Regions from separate parts of the Desulfosporosinus sp. FKA genome, predicted to be linked through region 3. Evidence: riboswitches for the same ligand, from Rfam matches in the RefSeq annotation. Region 3 holds a riboswitch; each other region holds the start of a gene.
What was found. Region 3 has a riboswitch for cyclic di-GMP ahead of B5771_RS15420 (methyl-accepting chemotaxis protein). Riboswitches for the same ligand answer to the same signal wherever they lie in the genome.
Positions count from the first base shown of each region.

Region 1: another riboswitch for cyclic di-GMP. It lies ahead of B5771_RS22955 (chemotaxis protein CheW); the one in region 3 lies ahead of B5771_RS15420 (methyl-accepting chemotaxis protein).
Region 2: another riboswitch for cyclic di-GMP. It lies ahead of B5771_RS13665 (hypothetical protein); the one in region 3 lies ahead of B5771_RS15420 (methyl-accepting chemotaxis protein).

Region 1 covers NZ_NAHZ01000034.1:359,023-366,192, reverse strand. The annotation lists gene B5771_RS22970 (ABC transporter ATP-binding protein) at 1-1,342, shown strand, start outside; gene B5771_RS22965 (ABC transporter ATP-binding protein) at 1,339-3,213, shown strand; gene B5771_RS22960 (DMT family transporter) at 3,336-4,208, opposite strand; cyclic di-GMP riboswitch class I at 4,625-4,707, shown strand; gene B5771_RS22955 (chemotaxis protein CheW) at 4,824-5,255, shown strand; gene B5771_RS22950 (methyl-accepting chemotaxis protein) at 5,275-6,423, shown strand; gene B5771_RS22945 (hypothetical protein) at 6,440-6,970, opposite strand.
Region 2 covers NZ_NAHZ01000029.1:163,099-170,268, reverse strand. The annotation lists gene B5771_RS24335 (SHOCT domain-containing protein) at 66-227, opposite strand; gene B5771_RS13675 (recombinase family protein) at 245-952, opposite strand; gene B5771_RS13670 (sigma-70 family RNA polymerase sigma factor) at 1,514-1,930, opposite strand; gene B5771_RS13665 (hypothetical protein) at 2,230-2,445, opposite strand; cyclic di-GMP riboswitch class I at 2,519-2,606, opposite strand; gene B5771_RS13660 (helix-turn-helix transcriptional regulator) at 2,841-3,257, shown strand; gene B5771_RS13655 (ImmA/IrrE family metallo-endopeptidase) at 3,310-3,822, shown strand; gene B5771_RS13650 (helicase-related protein) at 4,102-4,752, opposite strand; gene B5771_RS13645 (hypothetical protein) at 4,964-5,227, opposite strand; gene B5771_RS13640 (arsenate reductase ArsC) at 5,599-6,006, opposite strand; gene arsB (ACR3 family arsenite efflux transporter) at 6,008-7,096, opposite strand; gene B5771_RS13630 (metalloregulator ArsR/SmtB family transcription factor) at 7,109-7,170, opposite strand, start outside.
Region 3 covers NZ_NAHZ01000031.1:66,001-73,170, reverse strand. The annotation lists gene B5771_RS15445 (hypothetical protein) at 1-841, shown strand, start outside; gene B5771_RS15440 (hypothetical protein) at 1,086-2,072, shown strand; gene B5771_RS15435 (zinc-ribbon domain containing protein) at 2,363-2,665, opposite strand; gene B5771_RS15430 (CarD family transcriptional regulator) at 2,926-3,411, opposite strand; gene B5771_RS15425 (hypothetical protein) at 3,752-4,081, opposite strand; cyclic di-GMP riboswitch class I at 4,409-4,465, shown strand; gene B5771_RS15420 (methyl-accepting chemotaxis protein) at 4,452-5,045, shown strand; gene B5771_RS15415 (anti sigma factor C-terminal domain-containing protein) at 5,132-6,103, opposite strand; gene B5771_RS15410 (sigma-70 family RNA polymerase sigma factor) at 6,093-6,602, opposite strand; tRNA gene B5771_RS15405 (tRNA-Leu) at 6,857-6,939, opposite strand; gene B5771_RS15400 (hypothetical protein) at 7,085-7,170, opposite strand, start outside.

The sequences.
Region 1 (7,170 bases), on a different contig from region 3:
GATCAGAATGTTTTTTTATGCTCCAATGATGGGTGTCGGTGGAGTGATCAGAGCTCTGGGTAAGAGCACTTCTATGTCTTGGATTATTGCTGTTGCCGTAATTGTGCTTTTAGGTTTGATCTCCATCGTTTTTTCGGTAGCTATGCCCAAGTTCAAATTAATTCAGAAACTTATCGATCGACTAAATTTAGTAACTCGTGAAAATCTCTCCGGGATGATGGTCATTAGGGCCTTCAACACCCAGAGATTCGAAGAAAGTCGTTTTGATCGGGCTAATTCTGATCTGACAAAAACCAACCTATTTGTCAATAGGGTTATGGTAGTCATGATGCCGGCGATGACCGTGATTATGAATGGAGTTACACTGCTCATTGTTTGGATTGGCGCTTCTCAAATAGCCAATGCAGGGATGCAGGTTGGGGATATGATGGCTTTTATGCAGTATGCCATACAAATTATTATGGCCTTTTTAATGCTGTCGGTGATGTTTATTATGATCCCAAGAGCATCAGTTTCAGCTCAGCGGATTGCCGATGTCTTGGAGGTTAAACTTGTTATCGTTGATCCGCAGACTCCAAAAGATTTTGATCCTAAAATTAAGGGCGAATTAGAATTTAGGAATGTTTCCTTCAGGTATCCCGGCGCCGAGGAAGAAGCTTTGCAAGGCATAAGTTTCAAAGCCCTGCCGAATCAGACTACAGCGATTATTGGCTCGACAGGTGCAGGTAAAACAACCCTTATTAACCTGATTCCTCGTTATTATGATGTTACAGGCGGTGCTATCTTCTTCGATGGAATAGATATCCGTGACGTAACTCTGCATGATCTACATGACAAGATTGGATATGTGCCTCAAAAGGGTATTTTGTTCAGCGGAACTATTGAATCTAACTTGCAGTATGCAGATGAATCTGCCTCCCGAGAGGATCTCATCAAAGCTGCAGATATTGCCCAAGCCACTGAGTTTATTAAGGAAAAGCCGGAAGGATTATTGACAGGGATTGCCCAAGGCGGAACAAACGTTTCAGGCGGACAGAAACAACGATTATCGATTGCCCGAGCTTTGGTAAAGAAACCGGAACTTTATATTTTTGATGATAGTTTTTCTGCCTTGGATTTTAAAACAGATGCGGCCCTCCGTAAAGCCCTGAAGGCTGAAACAGGAGGAAGTACGGTCCTTATCGTTGCCCAGCGCATTTCTACGATTATGAACGCTGAGCAAATTATAGTCCTTGAGGAAGGGAAAGTGGCGGGAATCGGGACCCATGATGAATTAATGAAAACTTGCGAGGCTTATCAAGAAATAGCCTTGTCTCAGTTCTCGAAGGAGGAATTAGCATGAGCGTGGAGACCAGGAAGAAGTCATCTCCGCGGGGTCCCATGGGTGGTGGTATGGGCGGCGGTCCCGGTGGTATGATGCAGGGGGGCGAAAAGGCTCGAGACTTCAGGGGCACCATGAAGAAACTATTAAATTATTTGCGTCCCTATCGGACGGCCATGATCTTCGTATTTATTTTTGCCGCTGCCAGCTCAGTCTTTTCTATTGTTGGTCCCAAAATATTAGGAAATGTCACCACACACCTTTTCGAAGGCGCTTTAAGCAAGCTTTCCGGCAGTGGCAGCGGAATAGATTTCAATTATATTGGGAATACGATTCTCCTTTTGGCAGGCTTATATTTTTTAAGTGCTCTTTTCAGTTATGTCCAGGGCTGGGTTATGTCAGGTGTGGCTATGAAAGTCAGTTACCAGTTTCGCAAGGATATTTCAGAAAAAATTAACCGTATGCCCTTGGGTTATTTTGAACGAACAAATCATGGTGAAGTGTTGTCTCGAGTTACGAACGATGTAGATACCCTCAGCCAAACACTAAATCAGAGTCTAACGCAGATTATTACCTCTGTAACGACGGTTCTTGGTGTGCTGGTCATGATGCTCAGTATAAGCTGGCTCTTAACCTTGGTGGCTTTCCTGGTGATCCCCTTGTCCATGATCATTATTATGGTTATCATTAAATATTCACAGAAATACTTCAAGCTGCAGCAAGATTATTTGGGAAATGTAAATGGTCATGTAGAAGAAATGTATAGCGGTCATGTGATTATGAAAGCCTTTAATGGCGAGGAGAAAAGTATTGCGAAGTTTGAAGGCTTTAATAGCAAATTATATAAAGTAGCCTGGAAATCACAGTTTTTGTCAGGCCTGATTATGCCTATTATGAGTTTCGTTGGAAACTTAAGTTTCGTTCTCGTTAGCGTTTTAGGCGGTTGGCTTGTCATCCAAAAATCTATGCAGGTTGGAGACATTCAGGCATTTATTCAATATGTACGATCATTTACTCAGCCGATTACTCAATTGGCCAATATTTCGAATATACTGCAGCAAACAGCAGCTTCAGCCGAACGTGTTTTTGAGTTTCTAGCCGAGGAAAATGAAGTTCCGGAGAGCACCAATCCAGTTAAACTGGAGAGTGTGCAGGGGAGTGTGGAGTTTAGAGATGTACATTTCGGCTACGAAGCAGATAAGATCATTATCAACAAATTTTCCGCTTACATAAAACCTGGACAAAAGGTTGCTATTGTTGGACCGACGGGAGCGGGTAAGACTACGATCGTTAAGCTTTTGATGCGTTTTTATGATGTTAATGATGGTGCAATTTTGGTTGATGGACATGACATCCGCGACTTCAGCAGGCATGATCTGCGTTCTTTATTTGGTATGGTTCTTCAGGACACCTGGCTTTATAATGGAACCATTATGGACAATATCCGTTACGGTCGTCTCGAGGCAAGTGATCAGGAAGTAATGGAAGCGGCGAAAGCCGCACGCGTCGATAGTTTCGTTCATACACTGCCGAAGGGATATAATATGGTACTAAACGAGGAGGCTTCAAATGTCTCGCAAGGGCAAAAACAACTCTTGACTATTGCTCGAGCCATCTTGGCTGACCCGAAAATACTTATTCTCGATGAAGCCACCAGTTCTGTCGACACCCGGACGGAAGTCGAAATTCAAAAGGCTATGGATCACCTTATGGAGAACAGAACGAGTTTTATTATTGCTCATCGTTTATCCACGATCCGCGATGCTGATTTGATCCTTGTCATGAATCATGGCGATATCATAGAGCAGGGGCACCACAATGAACTTCTGGCAAAAGGCGGCTTTTACGCTAACCTTTATAATAGCCAGTTTGAGGCTGCCGAAGCAGGCTGATGAGGTTATAACTTCCTATGGTACGTTAATTCGAGATTAATTGATTAATATTCAAGGAGGCTTTTGATTGCTCAAGAGCCTCCTTGATCTTTCCAGGTTATCTAACGCATTTTCGAACAGAGTTAGGGTTCTCTAATAACTAATAAGACTCCGGCAAGTATTAGGACTGAACCTATCCCAAATGGGAGTCCTACGTGTTCGCCGAGAAAAAGCCAGCCAAGCAAAGTTCCTGATAGGGGCTGGAAGAAGAAAAACAGACTTCCGCTGGCGGCATCGACCATTTGCAGGCCTTTGTTCCACAAAAAGAAAGCAAGGGCAGTAGAAACAATGCCAAGATACAAGATTCCACCCCAAATAGCAGGCTGGGCCATGACGGCGACTGGAATTTGGCTGGCCTGAGAAGCCGCAAAAGGGGTAATAAATACAGTTGCTGTAAAAATCGCATAGGTCGTAACAACAAGTTGAGAGTAAGTGCTGGGAACTCGTTTGATGAGTACAGACATTAAGGCCCAAGTTACTGCTGCAACGCCTAAGATCAGTCCTCCAAGCCGAGAAGTTGTACTAATATCTCCGATACCAACAATGCACAAGACGCCAATGGTTGCCAAGATCACCGAGAGTCCTTTGCGCAGGGTCATTGTTTCCTTTAGCAAGAGGCGGGCGAAAATAACCATGAAGGCCGGGGTTGCCGAGGTAATAATAGCCCCCATCTGAGCCGTCGCCAGTTTTGTCCCCAGAAATTGAGTCCAGATCGATAGGGCATAGCCTGTTATGCCAATCGTCAGAATTAAGGGGACGTCTCGCTTACGTATTCGCCAAGATTGATGGGTTAGGACTGCCATGGCTGAAAGGACGAGGAGCGCGATTATATAGCGCAGCCAAACTAACTCTAAAGGTGGTATGACGGTAAGAACCACTTTGCTAATGACATACATACCTCCCCAAATTGTCGCAGCCAAAGCCAAATAGATAGAGCCTAGTTTATTTTTGGACATTTAAGTTCCCTCCGTCGTCAATCAAATTAAGTCCTTATTCCAGACGGAAGATGTACCCTTCGATCCGTCAGGATAAAAGGGCATCGGGAACATCATTTTCAAACAGTGGCGCTAAAAGCATGCCAATTCACCTCCGTAAAAAGGAAAATTCGCCTTAACAGACCATTTTTCCTTTAACTTTCAAATTTTAATTTAGATAGATAAAACAATCCAATTATATAATGCCTAAGAACGTAAGATTTGTACGTTTTATATTTAATTTGTTTAGAACGCTACTATATATTAGGTACTTAGAAGAATAACATTTTTTGAAATTGATTCGTAACCTTGAAAATTATAAGCATCGGGGGTGAAATATTCGTTATATTTTTATTAATTTCAACTTTTAACTACATTGTTATGTTATAATATACAACAAAAGACAAAGGCAAACTTGGTGAAAGCCAAGGACGCAAAGCCACGGGTCTTTCTATTTGTGGAAGATAGCCGGGTTGCATCATACAGTAAGAAATGTCTTTGTCGTCAAGAAGAGCTGTCTTGGCGATTTTGCTTTCTTAGCAAAGGAGTGATAAGAGAAGTTTAAAGATTCAGAAAGGAGTGAATTGATTGAGTTATATGCAGTTAGTTGTATTTAGATTGGGTGATGAAGAATATGCCCTCGAAATTACGTTTGCTCAGGAGATCATTCGAATTCCGGAAAGAATAACTAAAATGCCTTATCTGCCTTCCTACATTGAAGGAATGATTGACTTAAGAGGTAAGGCGATTCCGATTATTGATTTAAAAAAGCGATTTGGTGTTGGACAATCTGAGAGAAGTGTTGACAGCCGTTTGCTTATTTTGAACATAGAGAATGTAGGAATTGGGATAATTGTGGATGATGTCTCAGAAGTTATAAAGGTCGAAGAACAATCGATTGAAAGGCTTAATGCAGAACTATCAGGTCTCGGAAGTAACAGAGTGCAAGGTGTTGTTCGGATTGACGAGCGTTTAATTCTTTTGTTGAACGGGCTGAATTTTAAGGCTGAAGTTTTAACGAGTAGATAGCAATGGGAGTGGTTTAAAGATGATAGCTTTAGCGGGCGTTGAGTCGTGTAAGTTTATGGCAGAATTTATGGCTGATTTAATACCGGGCGGAATATTGTTCGGAGTTGTTGAACATGACACCTTTGTTTGGGTAAAATCCTCTGAGTCCTTTTCATTAGACATCTTTCAGGTTGGCAAGAGATTAAATGAAGATACAACGACGATGCAAGCAATACAGAATAAGAAGGTTCTAACGCAAAATATTCCCCGTACGGTTTATGGTTTGAGAGTAGTTATCGTCTCAATCCCTATCATCGATGATAAAGGAGACATCTGGGGTGCATTTACTATAGCATTTCCTAAGTTACACCCTGTAGCTGCCGCCTTTGGAGATTTTGCCCCTATTTTAGCCGAGATGTTCCCTGAAGGGGCTTATATATATATGTCAGACTTAACAAAGATTGCTTATGCACAGGCCTCCGATAAATTTGACATGCCGTCAATAGCCGTAGGCTATGACCTAAAGGAAACAGATATTGCTTATCGGGCGCTGCAAACTAAAAAGCCTATTATTGAAGAAATTGACGCTTCTAAATACGGGCAGCCATTAACTATTGCTAATTTTCCCTTGTATGATGATGAACATAAAAATCTCGTCGCCACTCTGGGTATTGTGACACCGAAAAAAACGGCAGTAACCCTGCGTGAAATGTCAATTAACTTAGAAAGCAGTCTTGAAGGTATAGCCGCCGCCATAGAGGAGCTTTCAGCATCTGCGACGGAAATACACACCAATGAAGGGGAACTTAATACGGATATTAAAGGGATAATAAATATTTCAGAAGAGATAAATGAGGTATCGGCTTTTATTAAAGAGATCGCTGATGAAACGAAAATGTTAGGATTGAATGCAGCTATCGAAGCAGCCAGAGCTGGAGATGCTGGCCGCGGTTTTGGTGTAGTTGCTGAGGAGATAAGAAAACTGTCTGCTCAATCAAAGAGCACAGTCCCCAGAATTAAACAATTAACTGATACAATAAAGGAAAAAGTTGAAGAAGCGAGCCGAAAAAGCAATATCTCCTTAGACGCCAGTCAAGGTCAAGCGGCCGCCTCAGAAGAGATTTCTGCAAGTATCGAAGAAATTACGTCCATGTCTATGGAATTAAGCAATCTCGCTAAAAGTTTATAATCATTTTCTGTTTGAGCTAATGCTTTAATTCCTGACGGACCTGTTCAATTTTAGTAGTCGCTGAGACAAGGTCTTCTTTGCTGCTTTTTAATTGACACTTACTCAGATCACCGGCACTACTCAAACTATCGTTGAGTTCAAAAAGGGATGATGTTAATAATCTAGACGCTTCGGTTAAATCAATGATCATTTGGCTGTTCTGGGATGATTGTTTTAGAGCATTACAATTCAGGTAATCATTGGCGGCAAGCTTATATAATTTATCTAATGAGGCTGTTATTTGCTTTTTACTCCTTTCCTTTGAAGCGGTTATCTCTTGATATTGTTTTAAGATGTCTTCCAGAGAATTTTCTATTTCTGTGGGAGTCATAGAAGGATTGGTAATTGTCGGTACAGTATCTGAAAAATCCTGCCAGGCAGATACTCTTTGGTTAAACGCTAATTTCAGAGCAGTAATGGCAATAATGATTACAATAATCGTTATTCCGAGGCTGGTAAGTTTTCTCTGCTTGTTAGCAGCCGTTCTGATTAACCACTGACGTTTCACTGTTCACCCTCCTTTCCTAAAGACCATATCTGTTCTAAAACGGTCTCCATATTCAGTAAAACATATGCTAAAAGCGAGTACCTAATTCAGGCCCTCGCTTTTTTGTGTGTAACAATTACGGATTATAAAAGTTAGGTTCAATGGATATTATATAGTATGCAAAAAATGTATTTATTTGTAAAATTGTTGAGTTTTAAAGA
Region 2 (7,170 bases), on a different contig from region 3:
CTCTCGTTTTTGACTCCTGTCAGCAACACACAATACCACACAAGCTTTGAGATATCCAGGTGTTTTTACGCATATACCTTGGAAAGCTCCGGAGTGAACGTTTGACGGTTCAATTCATCGATTTTTTTGTACTCAGCAGGGGAGATAAGGCCGTTTCGGAGCAAGATATCCAAAAGCTTTAACGCTGCCTTATACTTGACTTCATTGGCCGTCTGATTATTTGACATATCGCTCACCCCCTATTTTACTGCAGAGAAAGGGATGGGCTTTGATATTCCAATTGGATTTGACCCTCCAACGGCGAATAAAGTTCAATGCCCAGCTGATCCAGACCTCTTTGAAGCTCCAGTAATTTGGCTGTATCCCGCTTCAGGCAGTCAACCTTCTTTACAAGCAATACATCCATTATGCTATTTCCGGCAGCCTTCATGACCTCCGCAAGACCGGTACGGTCAAAATCCAGCTCGCTTCCTATATCCACTGATTCGCCGACAACAACAAATCCCATCTGTTCGGAGTAATCCATAAGTTCCTTTTTCTGGCCTTTCAGAGCGCCGTGGGTATCCTCCGGCGCGTCGATCCGACAGTAAATCCATGCTCGCTTCTGGCTTCCATGGCTTAAAAATTCAAGAGCCTCATCAACGCTCACAATCGGAATATTTACAGGCTCCTTTTCGCCTTGCTGCATGGGTACCAGTTCTTTAGTGATCCCTTTCAGAAGCCTCTGATCCGGGCAGCGGTTGATAAATTCGCCGAAGGTGTCCAGAACCAGCCTGTCCAGCGTATCTGTTAAAACCATCTTGTCCGCATGCTCTTTTTTCAGCATGATAAAGCTTGCAATGCCGGACGGGGATTTCTCAAAATAGAATTCCTGACTCTCTCCGTCAAGCCCGTACACGTAACCGATAATTAGCTCCTTCTTTAGCAATTCAGCCAATGCTTCCTTTTCCATTTCGTTTTCCTCCCTGATATTTTGAATTTAATCTCAGAAGGATACGGCAGGGCGTTAAAAAAATAGCCCTGCCGCATTGTTTCTGAGATCAAAAATGATCTGCTTGTTCTTCATTACGAATTGCCGCTTCTATTCGGCACTACTTCCCGAAGCGGAAAAGCCTTGCGGCTCTCAGGGCGGCAGCATAAACGGTTTGCCGGTTAAGCAAACACCATAAGAATTTTACCTCCCCCAGGATCTCTGGGAGCCGCCCCCATTGCTTAAGCCTGTGGCTGGACGGAAGTAGCATTATCACTGTCCATTTCATTGCGAAACAGTCCACCACGGACCGTTCAATGACCGGGCGTTCCCGCTCGTCACCTTCGATGCCATCGGTTCGACGGATGAAATTCATCCGCAGGCAGTCTTGGCGCGCCCGTCAACGTCGCTGCCGCTTTTCACACGGCTGGATAGCTCATGTATCTATGCTGCCGGATATAATATTTTCAAAGAACAACAGGAGAATAAAAAATTCCCCTCACTTCTTTAGGGAAAAAAGTGAGGGGTTGGACCAAAAAACTTTTATTTTTCTAAAAGTTTTTTGAGCTGACCAAATATTCGTTTTTTGCGATTGTGTATGGTCATGCGAGGAATACCTGTTTCTGCAGACAATTGATGCTCGCTTTTTTTGAGGTAATAAAGCGCTATAATCAGCTGGCGTTCAGATTCATTTAGCAGCAACAGACATTGTTGAAGCCTTTTAATCATATCACGCTGAACAATTTCATCCTCCATGGAATCCTCTGCAGTAGAAATTGTATACTCCACAGAGATGCCTTTCTCATTGCATCCTTCAAGCGAGATATTGTTATCCCCCGCCAGCCTGTCCAGGTATTTTTCTCTGTCCCGGCAGTGGTAATAGGCTTTGTAGACCTCCTTGGTCACTGTGACACGCGTCCCTCTGACCAGCAGGGTATATTTTTTATCATGATTATTCATAAGCTTGTCCTCCATTTCGAGAATCTAAAAATCCGGAAATGAAGAACAAGCGGAGGAGATCTGCAGCGAGCCGCTGTTTTGTTATTGCATAAAATAAAAGCCACTCGTTTTGCTCCTTTCTGGGGAGCCAAACGAGCAGCTTCTTCTAATGCAGAACCGGCCGGGCCTGACGCATAGCAATAGTGCTACTCGTCAGGCCCGGCCGGCACCTTTATAATCACTCCGCTTTACAAGGGGAGGATAGCGTCAAGCGCTGGAATCGAATATCATAAGTTCATTTATTTGATTGTGGAGTCGCCTTATAACTTGAGGTCTGAGAACTTCTTACTCTCATAGACCTCGTTATTGTCCAGCAAAATTGAAACCTGAGACTTGCATAGATGACACTTTACGTTTACAACATCACTTTCAGCCTCACTCGTTTCAGCTAACAGGGCCAGTGCCTCAGCATTTCCGCTGTAATCAGCAATTCGGCGTCCGCAATTTGGACATTTGAGCCTTTTCTTTTTTACCATCTCATACCCTCCTGCATCATTTATCTCTATCAATACAAATACCTGCTCTGAAAAAGGGCAGGCATTCGCAAAGATCGGCAACCAGGCTGTCATAGCGCGTCAAACGCTTTAGACCCTCGGCTTTGCGTCCCTGCCTTTAGACAGGTTTGCCCTTAACTTTATCTATTTTTAGCTGTCAGAGTAATTAAAGCCGTCATGCGCTTTGCAGACGGTAATTTCCCGGCAATCTGTTGGGTTCAATCATTTTCACAGAAGAAATAACTCTTGACACCATATGCAACATGAATTATTATGAATGTGCAGGTTATCTGCATATTTGAATTATATGCAATCTACTTGTATTTGTCAATATATAACATGAAATTTACCTGCTTATACTTAGGAGGGCGGTCTACATGAAATTCGGAGAAAAAATAAAAAATGCCCGCGTCGCAAAAGACATGACGCAGGCGGAACTGGCGCAGGCAGTCGGAGTATCTCTCCGCACAATGGTCAGCTATGAAAACGGAGATTGCTATCCTAAAAAACGCGAGGTGTACGGGAAGCTGGCTGAAGTTTTAGGTGTTGATACGAATTATCTGCTGACCGAGAATGAGGAATTTATAAACGCTGCCGGAGAAAAATACGGCTACCGGGGAAAGAAGTACGCTCAGCAGCTCATCACAGAGGTCAACGGCCTTTTTGCCGGAGGCGACATGGATGACGAGGATTTGGATGCCGTTATGAGAGCAATCTCCGACGCTTATTGGATAGCCAAGGAGAAAAACAAAAAGTACACGCCGAAAAAGTATCGTAAAGCAGACAAGGAGTAGTCCGTTTTTTCGGACTGCTGCTGTGATAGAATTAGCATAGGGGGGGAATTCATTGAACAAGGCGCTTATTTTTGAATCAGCTGAAAAATATATCAAGCGCTTCGGAACGCGTGATCCTTTTGCCATAGCAGACGAGCTGGGCATTGAGGTTCTGTTCCGCAATGACTTCACTAAGCTGAAAGGGCTTTACCGCGTGATTCAGCGCAACCGCTTTATCTTTTTAAATGGTAACTTGCCGGAACAGGTGCAGACCTTGGTATGCGCCCATGAGCTCGGACATGACGCACATCATCGGAATCTTGCCGATGACAGTCCGTTCCGTGAATACGTTCTTTATTCCATGAATACACGTCCTGAGTATGAAGCCAATTTGTTTGCGGCTTCACTGCTTCTTCCCGATGATGAGGTTCATAAGTATGCCCGTGAAGGTTATGACGTTGTCCAGATTGCAGCCATGATGAACACAGATATTAACCTCATGCTGATAAAGCTGGGAGATATGAACTCCAGAGGCTATTCGTTCAATACAGCTTATACACCACGCTCAGATTTCTTGATCAGATAACCGTTCTTTCTAAGGAGGGTTTGAGGGTAATGTCTCAATTACCGAAAATAATATCGGCCGCTGGTTTGTTGAGCGGAGATAAAGATAATAACACGAAAGCCCTTCTTACTGCTCTGTAAGAGGGGCTTTTGGATGACTGATGCTTTTAGATTTTTCTGTGTAAAATATACCGAAATAAAGACTACTCGGTGCACATTATATTTCCATTTTGTAAAATGGACTTAAATTAATAAATAGCTGATTGTCGATTTCCGGTAATTTCTCTGCTGATTATCTCTATTAACTCCTCTTGTCTTGGCTGCCTAATGTCAGTTGATATAACGACAGTATTTTAATTAAGCGATTGTATCGCAAGTGATCCTGGCTCAACTGATACATCGGAACGATACGTTTAATCTTGACTGGAGCTGCTTCTCCATCCGTCAAACACCAGTACGGAACAAGATTCGGCAGATCTCCCTTTTCTGTTTGTGCGGCTTTTTCAAACATAGCATCCCATGTTTTTTCACTGCTGTATTTGTGTGCAATATTCTGGTGCACTGCAAGGCACTTGTACCGATTAATACATCCCTCACGCTGCTCCAGGTCTATAGGGTTTGACGGTAAGTTCCAGCACATGACCTTGCGGCAGTGGAATTGGAAATCCAATCCTTCCTGTCCGATTGATGTAGTGGACAACACAAACGGACGGAATGGTGAATTAAATGCTTTGCGGATTTTCTCAGTTCTCTGCACATTTTCGTTGCTGATGCGAGCATTGAAATATCCAACAGCAAAGTGCGTGCCCAGACACGGCTTTTCTTTTTCTGCTCCTGTAAAGGATTCCAGCGTATCTACCTGCAGAGAGGCCGTATCCGAAAAAGCATCGATCATCGCATCTGCAAGAGCATCTCCCTGTTCGCCAAGTATATGAGCGTATTCATCCAGCATAGCCTGCAGATTACCGCCACACAATATCGAAAGACATTTTCATAATAGGAATCGCCGCCCTTGCTGCCATACAGCAAGTCAAGAACAGCCGAGCTTTCGGCTTTATTAAATAAGCTGACAAATACTTTTTTAGAAAGCTCCCTGGGTATCACTTCGTTAGAATTAAAAAGCCTGTAGGCACAAATGGCAGGTGAACCAATTGCCATGTTGACTAATATGCCAACATTCCAGCTGGGATAGTCGAAGGTGTCGCTGATGGATTGCTGTCCAGTGCTTTTATGAGCTCTATCAGCGACTTTGCACCGGCAGCTCCGCTTTCGGAAAGCTTGTATTTGGCTTTAACGGCATTCAGCTTTGGCTGAAGCTTTTCGGCAAGCTCTCTCCTGATTTGCTTAATATCCTTGCCGATGTGCTCATCTGGATTATAAAGCCGTGCAAGAATGCCGGATACATGGCAAACAATATCTTCCGTCACGTTTTTAAGCCTTGTAGTACCAAAACGACGTTCTTCCCTAGTCGCAAAGTATACTCTGCCATGCTTCAGTTTTGCGTTATGAGAGTTTGCCGATTGTCAGCCTTCCGCTTCATAAGAAAGCATAACCGACACCATTCTCGGCACCATTTCCCATGAGGAAAATACGAGTACCTTTGAATAGTCTTTGTTTTTATCAAATATACTACTTCCTGTAGGAATTATTGTAATTTATATTCTTATTAATTTAGAAGTTAATTCAAAGAAGACTTTACAAACAAGGCCGTGTAGAAACTTAGTTTTCTCACGGCCCCGTCGACATAGCTTATTAGATTCCACAAAGAGGTAAGATTTGAGCTAATACTATTTATTTTCTAGTACAAATTATTTATTCTCTTTTTAAGGTCTAAGACCTTTTGTTCAATTATTTTAACGGTTTTTACAAACTCCTCCTTATCTTTACCAGTTGGATCTTCAAGCCCCCAGTCTTCCCTGTATTTACATGGCAGAAAAGGACACTTTACGTTACATCCCATCGTAATTACAACATCGACAGGGGGAATATCAGATAGTAATTTTGATTTTTGAGTATCGTTCATATCCACAGCATAGAGTTCCTTAATTACATTTACCGCATCCTGATTAATTTGAGGTTTAGTTTCAGTACCTGCTGAATAAGCTTCAAAACTATCTGCAGCCAAAAGCTTCGAGAGAGCCTCAGCCATCTGGGAACGACATGAATTATGCACACAAATAAAAGCGACTTTTATTTTTTCTGACATATTAAGCTCCCTTTACATGACGTTTTGGCAAGCCATTCTCGTCAAAATATTTCCGTTTGAAAATTAAGGCAGCATTAACTAAAGCTATCATTACTGGGACTTCGATCAGGGGGCCTATCACGGCTGCAAATGCCTGGTCTGAACCAATCCCGAAAACTGCTACAGCAACCGCTATTGCAAGCTCAAAATTATTACTTGCCGCTGTGAAAGCTAATGTTACGGTCTGATCGTATTTAAACCCACCTTTGTAGGACATAAAAAAGCTTGAAAAGAACATAATTGCAAAGTATATAAGAAGGGGTATGGCGATTCTAACTACGTCACCAGGAAGCTCTACGATATACTGACCTTTTAAAACAAACATTACAATTATAGTATATAATAAAGCAATTAAAGCAAGGGGAGAAATTTTAGGAATGAATACTTTTTCATACCACTCCTTGCCTTTTACACCTAAAAGGCTAAACCTAGTCAAAAATCCGGCGGCAAAAGGAATTCCTAGGTAGATCAGTACGCTTTGAGCGACACTCCAAATTGTAACTTTTTCTAGTCCCTCAACATTCCATGATAAGCCTAAAAGTCCGGGAATCAACCTTACAAATAGGTATATGAAGAAAGAGTAAAAAAGTATCTGGAATATAGAGTTTAAAGCAACTAAGGCTGCACAGTATTCGTTATCACCTTTTGCAAGAGTATTCCAGACAATAACCATGGCTATGCAACGGGCAAGGCCGATAATGATTAGGCCTATCGCATATTTTGGCATATCAGGTAATAGTAAAACTGCAAGAACGAACATAAGAATTGGTCCAATTATCCAGTTCTGAATAAGGGAAAAAGTAAATACCTTTTTATTTCCTGCTACTTTCCCAATTTCCTCATATTTAACCTTTGCAAGTGGAGGATACATCATTACAATTAAACCAATTGCAATTGGCCATGAGATCGTACCCGTACTCATTCCTTCTAGTGTTTTGCCAAGACTAGGGAAGATAAAACCACCAATGACCCCGATAGCCATTGCCAAGAAAATCCAAAGCGTTAAAAATCGGTCTAAAAAAGATAACCTGACAGTCTTTTCTCTGCTCATAATAACTCCTCCTTAATCACATGCAATATTTTTCCTTTGAAGCCATTCATAAAGACTTTCCAAGTCATTGTTAA
Region 3 (7,170 bases):
AGCTGAAGATAGTGTTCCCACGAGTACAAGCACGAATATAAATGCAACGACAAGTGTTGATGCCACAACTGATTCCTCATCAACTGATTGGTTACCACAACTTATTGATAAACTTCAAACCAAATTAGGAACCGATTCTACAGTTACTACTAACTCGCAAACGGATCAAACTCCGGGAAATACGTCTGAAAGTGATACTTTAACTGAACTTGGGGATACTGGAGAAACGCAAGTACCTACGGATGAATACTCCAAGAAACTAAAGGAAGCACAAGACTTTTTAGAAGAACTTTCCGCAAAGGACTCCGATACAATGCCAAAACTAGAGCTTGCCGTTAGTAATGATCACGCTCAGAATATTAAAGTATTAGGAAATTTATTAGATAAACTACCCTCCAAAGCCTCTGAAAGACTGGCTTTTAACATTGTTCGGTCTATGGAAAAGAGTGTTGATAGAACAGAAAAGACTGATCAGCAAAGCCAAGAAGTGACAACCACAACAAATGAAGCGGCATCTACAACTAATGAAGTAACACCTACAACTAATGAAGTAACACCTACAACTAATGGAGCGGCATCCGTAACAAATAGTATTGAAGACGATTCCTTAAACGAAACAGAAGCGAGCAGCTTAACTGACGAAGAACAGACTGCCTTAGATTCGCTTAATCAGACTTTTGGAGTAAACGGAACTGCCTCCGGAACCGCAGATACGGCACCCCTATTAAATACTTCACCGAAGGTACACGCTGAGCAAAAACAAGGGGAACACAATGAAAGAGCCGGCGGGGGAGAAAAACACCAGCATTCCAATAGAGCGGGAAAAGGACATAAAAACTGAATAAACATTCCCAATATCGGAAGGAATATATAATAGAGAGTCTGTCATCGAGAAGAATGATCGGCTCTCTATTTCAGTTGTTCACGAAATCGAATACGTACACTAATACTTTTAATTTGATATTCACAAAATCCTAACAAGTTTTTCAGCAAACATTCAGCGTACGTTCAGCGTACATTCCGAAATCAACGGTATACTTGGATAAAGTACAAAATACAAAATTGATTTCAAGGAGTGTTTAACTATGAAATTCAACAAAACGACCAAAATTGCTCTTGCTTCAGCCGTCATTACATTGTTATCCTCTTCTGCAGCTTTTGCAGGAACTATGAATCAATCATCAGCTCAAACGAAAATACCACAAATGTCTCACTCAAGAGGTTTTGACGGAGGATTGAAAAGTCGATTAGACAGCTTAGTATCTTCTGGAACCTTAACCTCTGCCCAAGAAACGGCTATTAACGATGCTCTAAAAGCATCCATGCCTCAACGTGTCAATCCATTCGATAGTCTGGTAAGCGCAGGAACCATTACGCAAGCCCAAGAAACGGCAATCGAAAATGCTATGCAAACAGCTCGAAAAAGCGGTACCAAAACAGATATGAAAACCGTTCTTGACAGCCTTGTTAGTGCAGGGACCATTACCGCTGACCAAGAAACTGCAATTACGAACGCTATGCCTCAACCTAATGATCAAGGCCTCAAGGGAAAAGAACATAAAAACCCAATCGACAGCTTAGTCACTGCAGGTACCATTACACAAGCCCAGGAAACGGCAATCGAAAATGCTATGCAAACAGCTCGAAAAAGCGGCACCAAAACAGATATGAAAACCGTTCTTGACAGTCTCGTTAGTGCAGGAACCATTACCGCTGACCAAGAAACTGCAATTACGAACGCTATGCCTCAACCTAATGATCAAGGCCTCAAGGAAAAAGAACATAAAAACCCAATCGATAGCTTAGTCACTGCAGGTACCATTACCCAAGCTCAAGAAACGGCAATTGAAAATGCTATGCAAACAGCTCGAAAAAGCGGCACCAAAACAGATATGAAAACCGTTCTTGACAGTCTCGTTAGTGCAGGAACCATTACCGCTGACCAAGAAACTGCAATTACGAACGCTATGCCTCAACCTAAAGAGAACACCGGCTTAAAAACAGCTTTAGATAAATTAGTTACAGCCGGAACGATTACTCAAGCTCAAGAAGATGCTATCTTAACAAAATAAGACTACAAACGGCAAAAGCGTTGGAAATGAGTTGTTCCAACGCTTTTGCCATTTTCTATTCTCACTATAAAGTGAACTCGTTCAGCCAAAGCTGAACATCGGGGCTTCAGATACAATAATGTCCAGTGGACATTATTGCCGAGCCGCCCTTTCCAATAGGAATACTGATAAACATGATTATCCAAATGAGCATTTAGATTCAAAGTTAAATAACATTGGCGTTGAACGACAGTAAGTGAAAAAAGCCTTCCTAGGTGTTAACCCTAGAAAGGCTTCGGTCGATTAGATAATTACCAATTGTTTCTCGTGCGTGGTTGATAACAGTCACGGCAATATACTGGTTTATCACCCGTCGGTTGGAAAGGCACTGTCGTTTCTTTTCCACAATTAGCACAGATTGCAGGAAACATTTCTCTTTGAGGGCGAGAGTATCCACTATTGTTTCTGCCTTGTGCCTTTCTGGCAGAACGGCATTTTGGGCACCGACCGGGTTCATTAGCGAATCCCTTTTCGGCGTAGAATTCTTGCTCGGAAGCGGTGAAAGTAAACTCACTACCACAATCCTTACATGTTAAAATTTTGTCTTCAAGCATTAAAAAAACCTCCAAATCAAATTACCCGCGCTACATGGGAAGTATTTATTGCTTCCTATAGCTTTAGGCAACAGAGGAAGGTTTTCGTAAATCCGCAAATATTAACGAGCTTATTAAGTATAACTGTAATGAAGAAATAAGTCAAATACTTAATAAACTATTTCTTAAATATATATTTCCTAAATATGGATACTATGAGCATTAAAACAAGAATTCAGGCATAAGCAAAACGTTCTCTAAAACCGTACTTGAGATTATCACTAGGAGTTCAACACTTCATCCAATAAACGAACTGCTTGTTCCTCTTTAAGGCCCTTAACCTCCATTATCTCACTGACAAAAACATGACGTGCATTATTCAACATGTTTACGTCATCTGCTCCAAGTTTATTTATTTGACTCTTACGTGTTAAATCACGGATAATTTCCGCACCTTTATAAATGTCACCACTTTTAAATTTCTTTTTATTAATATCTTTGCACCATCGTTGATTTTCAAGAATAATCGGGTCAGTATTTCCAAGGTTAAAATCACTGAGTACATTTTCCAATATCTCATGGTTAACCATCTGACGCATACCCATATCAACAGCTTTGTCCATTGGAACCATAACATGCAATTTCTCCTGAGGAATGTTCAAAATGTAGCAGAGTTTTCTTTCCCCTAAGATCTCTTTTTCTTCAACTGCTTCTACAACACAAGCCCCATGAACTGGATATATAATCTTGTCACCAACGTTAAATATCATACCGTCTACCTCCAGACTAACACCCTAAGTATATCACAAAACTAGGAAAATTAAAAATAATATTTTACCATATTATATTTATTTGTGTCAATAATTTATTGAAGAAGAAATCGGCTCAATCTCATAACAATTATTAATGGCAAAACTGGCGTCATTAAAAAACGAAAAATCCTCCCTTTAGCCGTCAAAATCCAAACGGTTAAAAGGAGAATTTACTTTTAAATTGTGTCATTTGCTCATTTTAGATTCAAACTCAAATACAAGCATACAATTTAAAAAGGCCATCAATATGGTGGGAACAAAGAAATTAGTAGCTGCGATGAGGGCCTAAGGGCCTTCACTTATGTTTTTGGGTTTGTTTATTTACATCATTGGGTTTGGAACGATGAACATTAACATCTGTTTTTACAGGTTGGCGATGAGCATTAATTGCACTGTCCACCTTATTTAGTAAAGCACGCCATTGTTTTTCAGACATCTTAATATTATTTTCACGATCATTTTTCAAATCTTCATTAACCTTTTCTCCAACTTTTTCTTTCCAATTTAATATCTCATTTTTAAATACTTCAGCCATATTTATGCCTGTATCACTGTTATTTTTGCACTCACCTTTTTTTGATGATGCATCAGTATAATAGTATTTATTAAGTCCTGTTATTTCCATAGCAATTTTCCTCCTTACATTATTAATGCCAACGGAAACAATTTATTATCTAATTCAAATCGTTCCCGAAACAGGAATTAATTGAGTCCTTTCTTATGTTATTATCGGCAAATATTTAGCAAATGTTTACATATCACGAAATTCTTCCTTGCGGCAACACTTGATGTTGCTTTAATCACCCTTCATCTTAGCAATTTACGTGATGAATATTATTGTTCCCAACATGATTCTGTTAAGTTACTTATTATTATTTTTTCGACGCTTTTCGACATATCATTAGGTTTTATTGTGTTATGCTTTAAAGAATATCCTTTCTGAACAACTTCACTAATGCAAAGGCAAACTTAGTGAAAACTAAGGACGCAGAGTCATGTGTCTTCCAATGGAATTCAAAACCGTTGGTATTCCTATCAAAGATGAACATGGTTTAGTGGCTGGAACAATTGTCGTTGGACGACCCTCTATGAAGCGCGACATCACAACAATGTCTGAAAATGTAGCATCTGCTATTAACCAAATTTCATTATCGATTAATGAAGTTTTGGTTGGTGTTACAGATATATCAAATGCTAATCAAGAAATTTCTACTATAGTTGCTAATTTAAATGACCAGGCTAAGAATACGGACGGAATTTTAAGTTTTATTAACAATATTGCTCAACAAACAAATTTGCTAGGATTAAACGCACAAATCGAGGCGTCTAGGGCTGGAGATTTGGGTCGAGGCTTCGGAGTCGTAGCTCAAGAAATTAGAAAGTTGTCCGAATCCAGTAAGGAGTCAATCAAAAACATTAACTTAGCGATAAAAACCACCCAAAAACTCTCTGCCAATATTAAACAAAAAGTTGAAGGCACAAATGTGGTATTTAACCAGCAAGCTTCTTCCATACAGGAAATATCTGCAACAATTGAAGAATTAAATGCAATAGCCCATAAATTAGAAACAATTGCTAACGAGTTATAGCACGGGTCCAAGAAGCTTAGAGGTGGGGGCTTCTTAGGACATACCAGCTAACGCCAGTAAAACACCTTAATCCATCGGTAACAAAATTAATACTTCTCAGTAATTACGCCAAATGAAGACGCCTTTATATGAGGATTCTCAATTAGTGGTTTTAATTGCTCCTTTGTACCATAAGCTATAGCTCCCAAAATAGGAACTTTCGAGGGGTCGGTATAACCTTTAGAATTAAGATTATTAAAGATGTTCAAGAATTTTTGGTTTTTGCTGATTTTTAAATTATAAAGGAAATTGTTGTAATCCGAGTCAAAGGTATTAATACTAATAGGTGGTGTTTTATCAACACCTAAAGTTTCGAACTCACTAATAAATGTGGCTTTACCATCGCATTCTTTAGCCTCTTTCTCATAGCGAACCATATCATCCTTCGTAAAAGTGTCCACCCAGTACCAACTAATATTAGCATTGGGGAGAATATGGGATAATTCGGAAAAAGTGTAGGGCTTATCAAAAGATAATCCAACCTCAATCAATTTATCGCTTCCGATTTGGCTCAACTCTGCCAAATCATTTTTATATTCTTTATACGTAATTTGGGGCAGAAAAAATAACATTTTATTGTAACCAAATTCCCAACAATTCAAAGGCCATTCGCCAGCAACTTGACCTCCTCCTTGCCCCCTTGTCATGATAAATTGAGGCAGAAGTCCAAAAGGTTGTACCCGTTCTTCTAAGACTACAATTTTATTCCCCACAGTTCGGCTTATAGTGTAATTACTTCTCCCCCCCAAGAAACCGAGAGTATCAGCTGAATTACTAATGTAGCCGTTCGGTACAGTCAGTTCAATGTAGGCACTCAAAGACTCAAATGTTTTATTACTCATGTTAATAGTCAATGCAGTATTACCTAATGTAATGAGCACAAATACCAAGCACGCTATAAGTATAGAAATTAAAACAGTTCGTATAGTAGATTTTCGTTTGCCTTTTTTTATAGCTCTATTTAATTTATCCTCATCGAAAATTTGGTCTAATTCATCGCTATTCATTTTATCTTCCATACTTATCACCCCATACACTTTTAAATTCTGTTCTTGCCCTTAGTAAATAGGTCTTAACTGTTTGTTCAGAAAGTCCTAATATCTTTGCAATCTCTTTGCAACTCAACTCCATTTCATATTTCAATACCAATAATTCCCTATAACTTTCTTTTAATCTATTAAGGCAATCATAAATTTCAAATATCTTTTCTTTCGCCAAAAGAATATCTTCAGTCTCATACTCACATGATAATCTTTCTAAAAAATGACTCCAATCAATTAATAACTCCTCTCTAACAGAAGCTTTTTTCAGGTAATTTCGGAAGTTATTTAAAGCAACTTTAAAAATCCACGAAGGAAGCCTTTCTGGTTCTATGTCATCAAAGTGTTCAATTGCCTTTACAAAGCTATCGTGAACAATTTCTTCTGCAACATCTCTACGGCAACCGTGCTTTAGCAAGTACCTATATATAATTAAAGCATGTTTGTTATATAAATTAGTAAGGACATCTTTTCTCATTCAATAAATCCTTCCAGAAAGTTCTTCTCTTATTAAGACAATTGACTTCATAAAAAGTATACAGTTTTGGTAAAATTTTAAAAGAGTTTATGACTCTGAAGTTAGTTATAAAATACAGCTATCGTTTTTCGAAATGTGTTAATTATAATCATTGATTGTTGTTTCTGAACATTTTTTAATTCGTCTAGACACAAAAAATCCTCCTTTTAGCCGTCTAAATCCAAACGGTTAAAAGGAGGATTCTACTTTTAAATTGGTGCGGGAGACAGGACTTGAACCTGCACGGTTGCCCGCTGGAACCTAAATCCAGTGCGTCTGCCAGTTCCGCCACTCCCGCATGTTGAAACCACGTAGCAAAAAATATAATACCATATATCTTACAAAAAGGCAAGGGATAGACTACAACTCGCCCAAGCCATAAACTCACAACAAAGTCACTATAAACTACCATAACTTGTAACCTGGGTTTACCTATCACACTGTTACCCCATGCTCCGTAATAACCAAAAATATTCAGATAGTAAAATGATCAGATCAATTCCTATCAAAAACAGCAAATTCTTCAGCC